Constrictibacter sp. MBR-5: one gene and its partner. The protein of the gene in region 1 interacts with the protein of each later gene in a pairwise test. Links are inferred from orthologs where the notes say so. Each region holds a gene or a part of one and is shown on either strand. Other genes may lie near its edges.

Region 1 (3,163 bases):
GTCGCCCGGCGCCGCACCGCCCGGCACCTTCGTCACGTCGATCACGATCAGGTCCATGGATACGCGTCCCACCAGCGGTGCCGGGGTTCCGGAGACGTGGGCGACACCGCGCCCGCCGATCGAACGCAGCCAGCCGTCGGCGTAGCCCACGGCGACCGTGGCGAGCCGGCTGCCCGGTTCGACCGTGGCGGTCGCCCCGTAACCGACGCTCTCGCGCCTGTCAATGTCGCGGACCTGCAGGATGCGCCCATCGAGCCGCACGACGGGCCGCATCGGGTTCGGCAGGCCGGGCGTCGGGTTGCCGCCATAGAGGGCGTAGCCCGGCCGGCCCAGGTCGAAATGCCAGTCCGCGCCCAGGAATATGCCGGACGAGTTGGCGAAGGTGACCGGCGCGCCGGCGAAGGGTGCCGGCAGGCGCGGCAAAGCGGCGCGCATGCGGCGCAGCTGCTCCGCGTTCTGCGGATGCTCCGGTTCGTCGGCACAGGCGAGGTGGCTCATCACCCAGGCCGGCGCGATGCCGTTCAGGGCGGCGGGATGCGCCGCCAGGGCATCGACCTCGGCCGGCGACAGGCCCAGTCGGCACATACCGGTGTCGAGCTGCAGGATCGCCCGGGGCAGGTCCGCGCCGGCGCCGCCGCGGTTCTCCCGCGTGAAGGCGCCCCAGGCGTCGATGTCGTGCCCGCTGTTCAGCACCGGCATCAGGCGGTGGCGCGCATAGACCGCCTCGCAGGGGTGAACCGGTGCCGCGAGCACGCCGATCGCCGCCTGCGGCAGCAGGACCCGCAGCGCGATCGCCTCCTCCAGCTGCGCCACGAAGAAAGTGTCGCAGCCGGCCGCCGCCAGCGCCGGCGCCACGCGCATCATGCCCAGCCCATAGGCGTCGGCCTTGACCACCGCAGCGCAGGCGGCGGTCCCCATGCGGGCGCGCAGCAGCCGCCAGTTGGCGCCGATGGCGTCGAGGTCGATGGTGAGGACGGCGCCGGGACAGGTCACGGACGCGGTACCCGCAACCACGGCACGGAAGGGGCATGCGGGCGGGACGCCCGCGCTCCGAGGGCGTCAGAAGGGGACATCGCCGCCCATGCCCGTCGGTGCGAGGTTGCCGAAGCGGGTGAGCTCGGCTTCGAACAGCAGGCGCACCTTGTCGGTCGGGCCGTGACGCTGCTTGGCGACGATGACCTCCGCCATGTTGTGCACCTTGTCCATCTCGGCCTGCCACTCGGCGTGTTCGGCGGTGCCCTCGGCAGGCTCCTTGCGGCCCAGATAATACTCCTCGCGATAGACGAACATCACGACGTCGGCATCCTGCTCGATCGAGCCCGATTCGCGCAGGTCGGAGAGCTGCGGCCGCTTGTCCTCGCGCTGCTCGACGGCGCGGCTCAGCTGCGAGAGGGCCAGCACGGGCACGTCCAGTTCCTTGGCCAGGCCCTTCAGGCCGCGGGTGATCTCGGAGATTTCCTGCACCCGGTTCTCCGGCCGGCCGTTCGGCGAGCCGCGCATCAGCTGGATATAGTCGACGACGATCATGTCGAGCCGCCCTTGCGTGCGCAGCAGCCGCCGGCACCGGGTGCGCAGCGCCGACACCGACAGGGCCGGCGTGTCGTCGATGAAGATGCGCGACTTGGAGATTTCCTGCGAGGCGACGAAGACCTTCTGGAACTCGTCGTTGGTGATGGCGCCGCGCCGCACCCGGTCCGAGGACACGCCGGAATGCTCGGCGAGGATACGCAGGACGAGCTGCTCGGCCGACATTTCCAGCGAGAAGAGCGCCACGACGTGGCCGTCGACCCGCGTCCGCGTGCCGTTCTCGGCCAGTTCCTCGAACGAGGCGCGGGCCGCGTTGAAGGCGATGTTGGTGGCCAGCGCCGTCTTGCCCATGCCCGGCCGGCCGGCGAGGATCAGCAGGTCGGAGCGCTGCAGGCCGCCCAGCAGCTTGTCGAGCCCCTCCAGGCCGGTCGTCACGCCGGTCAGCATGCCCTCGCGGCGGAAGGCCGACTCGGCCATCTGCAGCGCCTTGACCAGCGTCCGATCGAAGGCTTGGAAGCCGCCCTCGATCTGGCCGGTCGAGGCCAGTTCGAACAGGCGGTGCTCCGCCTTCTCGATCTGCTGGACGGCGTTGATGTCCAGGTCGGCGCCGTAGGCCTCGTTGACCACGTCCTCGCCCAGTTCGATCAGGCTGCGGCGCAGGTGCAGGTCGTACAGCGTGCGGCCGTAGTCCTCGGCGTCGATGATGTTGAAGGCGCTGGCCGCCATCTCGGCCAGGTACCGCGCGCCGCCGACATCGGCCAGGTCGGCGTCGTTCTCGAAATAGCGCCGCAGGGTGGCCGGCGTCGCCTGCTGGCCGCGTTCGATCAGCTTGCCGCAGGCCTCGAAGATGCGGCCGTGCACGCCGTCGGCGAAATGCTCCGGCAGCAGGAATTCCGACACCTTCTCGTAGGCGCGGTTGTTGACCAGGATCGCGCCCAGCAGCGCGATCTCGATCTCGATGTTGGCGGGCGGCGAGCGGTAGGACGGCTCGCCGCCGCTCCGCTCGGTGAGGGAGGTGACGGTGGCGGGGCTGCTGTTCATCGCCGGACCTTACAGCAAACGCGGCGTCTGCGGTGGGGCGCGGTGGCCCCGACCTGTGACGGGGTTATCCCCAGGTCGGGACAACCGCCCCTGCGCCTTGCGGGCGGCGGGGGAAGCCTGTGGACAAACCTGTGCCCGCCTCTACGCCGCCATCCGCTCGCGCTCCCGGTCGACCATGTAGTCGCGGGTCAGCGGCACGGCGTTCAGCTTCTTCGAGAGCTGCAGCTGAAAGACCATCTGGCGCCAGTAGAGGAACGAGGATTCGCAGGCGAGCAGGTAGAATTCCCACATGCGCACGAAGCGCTCGTCGTAGAGGCGCAGGATCTCCTCGCGATTCTGGTCGAAGCGGCGCTTCCACTCGGCCAGGGTCTTGGCGTAGTGCAGCCGCAGGATCTCCATGTCGGTCACCCACAGGCCGGTGCGCTCGACGGCGGCGAGGGTTTCCGACAAGGCGGGGCTGTAGCCGCCGGGGAAGATGTACTTGCGGATCCAGGCGTTCGTGCTGCCCGGCGGCTCCATGCGGCCGATCGAGTGGAGCAGGGCGACGCCGTCGTCGGCCAGCAGCTCCTTCACCTTGGCGAAGAACTGCCGGTGG
Region 2 (3,200 bases), on another replicon or contig:
TCGCAGATCGTGGAGGGCGAGACGCGCCCCGACTTCGGCCAGACCGCGGGCCATAGCCGATCCCAACCCGCCACCGGCGCCGGAGATCAGCACCACACGTCCATCGATCTGCCGGGCCATCGTGTTCCTCCATCGTTTTGCACGACGCTACGCCGAAGCGCGACGGAGGGAAACGGACGGTCAGCCGGGCTGGGATCCCTCCGGGGCGAGATTCCGTCCGGCCGCCCAACGCGCATGGCCGGCTGCGCGCAATTCGCAGGCCGGGCAACTGCCGCAGCCATAGCCCCAGGCGTGAAGCTGGCTGCGGTCGCCGCGATAGCAGGAATGCGTCTCCTGCACGACGAGATCGACGAGCGCGCTTCCGCCGATGTCTTCGGCCATGTCCCACGTGCCCGCCTTGTCGATCCACATCAGCGGCGTGTGCAGGACGAAGCGGCTGTCGGTGCCCAGGTTGATCGCGACCTGCAGCGCCTTGAGCGTGTCGTCGCGGCAGTCGGGATAGCCGGAATAGTCGGTCTCGCACATGCCGCCCACCATGTGGCGCAGGCCGCGGCGATAGGCGACGGCGGCGGCGAAGGTGAAGAACAGCAGGTTCCGCGCCGGCACGAAGGTCGTCGGCAGGCCGCTCTCGGCGAAACGGATCTCGGCATCGCCGGTAAGCGCGGTGTCGCTGATCCGGCCGAGCACCCCCAGGTCGAGCAGATGGTCGTCGCCGAGCCGGCCGGCCCAACCGGAAAAGGCCCTGACCAGCCGCGCCCTAACGGCGGCGCGGCAGTCGAGTTCGACGCGGTGCCGCTGGCCGTAGTCGAAGCCGATCGTCTCGACCCGCTCGAACCGCTGCAGCGCCCAGGCGAGGCAGACCGTCGAATCCTGTCCTCCCGAGAAGAGCACGAGGGCCCTCTCCGCGTTCGGAACCGGACCCGCCATCGCCACCTCCCCGGCCTGAGCGATCAATTCTCCAGCATGCGGCGCAGCAGGTCGATGTCTTCGGACAGGCCGTTGTCGCCGGCCCGCAGCTCCTCGATCTTGCGCACCGCGTGCATCACGGTGGTGTGGTCGCGGCCGCCGAACTTGCGCCCGATCTCCGGCAGCGACCGCGAGGTCAGCTGCTTGGAGAGATACATCGCCACCTGCCGCGGCCGGGCGACGGCGCGGGCGCGGCGCGGCGAGTGCATGTCGGCGAGGCGGATATTGTAGTGCTCGGCGACCCGCTTCTGGATTTCCTCGATCGTCACCTTGCGGTCGTTCGCCCGCAGCACGTCGCGCAGGACCTCCTGCGCCGTATCGACCGAAATCGGCCGGCCGACCAGGTCGGCATGAGCGGTCAGGCGGAGCAGCGCCCCCTCGAGCTCGCGCACGTTGGAGGTGATCTTCGCCGCCAGGAACTCGAGCACCTGCACCGGCACCTTCGCGCCCATCTGGTCGGCCTTCGCCTCCAGGATCGAATGCCGCAGCTCATAGGTCGTCGGATGGATGTCGGCGACGAGGCCCCAGCCGAGCCGCGAGCGCATGCGCTCCTCCAGCCCCTCCAGGTCAGCCGGCGACTTGTCGGCCGAGATGACGATCTGGCGGTTCTGGTCGATCAGCGCGTTGAACGTGTGAAAAAATTCTTCCTGCGTGCTCTCCCGCCCGCAGATGAACTGGACGTCGTCCACCATCAGCACATGCACGGAGCGGAACTGCTCCTTGAAGGCCATCGTGTCGCGGAAGCGCACGGCGCGGATGAACTGGTACATGAATTTTTCGGCGGACAGGTAGACGACGCGCCTGTGCGGGTCGCGCTCGCGGATGTGCCACGCGATGGCGTGCATCAGGTGCGTCTTGCCCAGCCCCACGCCGCCGTAGAGGAACAGCGGATTGAACGGCGGGCGCTCCGCCTCCGCGGCCCGGCGGCACGCCGCATGGGCGAACTCGTTGGGCTTGCCCGAGACGAAATTGTCGAAGGTCAGCCGCTGGTCGAGCGGCGCGCTCAGCGTGTCGATCCAGTCGTCCTCGTTCTGGACGACACGGATCGACGGCCGCGCCGCGGCATGGCCGTTCGTTCCGGCGGGCGCCGCCGGCTCGCCGGCGGCACTGGCCTCGCCGTTGGCCTCGGCCGCGTGGGTCGCCTTCCGCGCCTCCTCTTCGGCGGCACGCTGCGCCATCGCGCTGATGACGACGAGGTCGATCTCCTGGACGCCGTCGTCTTCCTCGGTCCACAGGCATCTCAGCCTGTCGCCGTACTGCGCGCTGACCCGGTCGCGGAGGAATCGGGTGGGAACGCCGATCCGGACCGTTCCGGCATCGCAGCCGACGAACGTCATCGGCTTTATCCAGCTGCGGAAGACGCCGTCGCCGAACTCGGCGCGCAAACGCCCGCGCACGCGCGCCCACTGCGCGCTTCGAACTTCCGATCGCTCCATCTGTCTATTCCTGGACCCAGGGGAGGCCGCTGGCCTTCCATCCCTCGCGCGCGCCACGATGGCGCGTTTCATCCAGGCCGCCTTCGAACCCGCCGGCGACATTGTAGCATCGGCCGTAGCCTGCGGCCGTCATCGCGATCGCGGCGGCACGCGAACGCACGCCGGACCGGCAGAGAAAATACACCGGCACGTCCGGGGACGGCGCCACGGAACGAACCGCCTCCTCGAATTGCGGGTTGCGCTCCATCGTCGGATAGACCTGCCAGCTGACCGCGGCCACCTGCTTGCCGAGCGGAGACAGGTCGGGCAGACCGACGAACTGCCATTCCGGCCGCGTTCGCACGTCGACCAGAACGGCGCCGCTCTCCGCGCCCAGCCCCTGCCAGGCCTTCTCGGGTGACACGTCTCCCGCGTAGTCAGCCATGTTTTGCACCTCCCGCGCAGCGCCGGTTCCGGCGCGCAGACAAAGGGTGAGCGTCGCGGCGAAACGAAAGTTCCGCCGGCGGCTATCCCAAAGCGAATGGACTAAAGATCGCCATGCCGATGAGACGAGCGTGGATTCGGCTGAATCCAGGAAGTATTCCCAGCCGACAGCGTGTGCCCGGCTAGTGCTCCCGAAGTCTCAACGTGACTTTATTCTTTGTCATTTCCGTCTCCCCAACGGACGCCCGACTTTAATGCGGGTCGCGAGGGAGGGGCAATAGATCACTTCGTGAACACCGGCAAAATCTTCAAGCATCCAATGAAATCAAGGCATTACCAGAGAAACGAAAGCGCCGCGCCCAGGTGGGGCGCGGC

Evidence for each region.
Region 2: the proteins of ABIE65_RS19790 (region 1) and dnaA interact in binary tests that used the Escherichia coli proteins (3 or more experiments, as listed by UniProt). The link is inferred for Constrictibacter sp. MBR-5 from one-to-one orthologs.

Annotation. Positions count from the first base shown.
Region 1 is NZ_JBEPTK010000011.1:51,101-54,263, reverse strand. The notes cover bases 315-3,163. They hold ABIE65_RS19790 (replicative DNA helicase), read right to left. Parts: upstream 2,569-3,163; coding sequence 1,060-2,568; downstream 315-1,059. Other genes in these bases: ABIE65_RS19785 (class I SAM-dependent methyltransferase), read right to left, coding at 2,710-3,163; alr (alanine racemase), read right to left, coding at 315-993. Also shown: more of alr, read right to left, coding at 1-314. UniProt on the Escherichia coli protein: The main replicative DNA helicase, it participates in initiation and elongation during chromosome replication. Travels ahead of the DNA replisome, separating dsDNA into templates for DNA synthesis.
Region 2 is NZ_JBEPTK010000002.1:256,336-259,535, reverse strand. Bases 177-3,062 are described here. They hold dnaA (chromosomal replication initiator protein DnaA), read right to left. Parts: upstream 2,403-3,062; coding sequence 951-2,402; downstream 177-950. Other genes in these bases: ABIE65_RS05195 (rhodanese-like domain-containing protein), read right to left, coding at 2,407-2,826; queC (7-cyano-7-deazaguanine synthase QueC), read right to left, coding at 181-927. Outside these bases: ABIE65_RS05210 (SDR family NAD(P)-dependent oxidoreductase), read right to left, coding at 1-120. UniProt on the Escherichia coli protein: Plays an essential in the initiation and regulation of chromosomal replication. Binds in an ATP-dependent fashion to the origin of replication (oriC) to initiate formation of the DNA replication initiation complex once per cell cycle.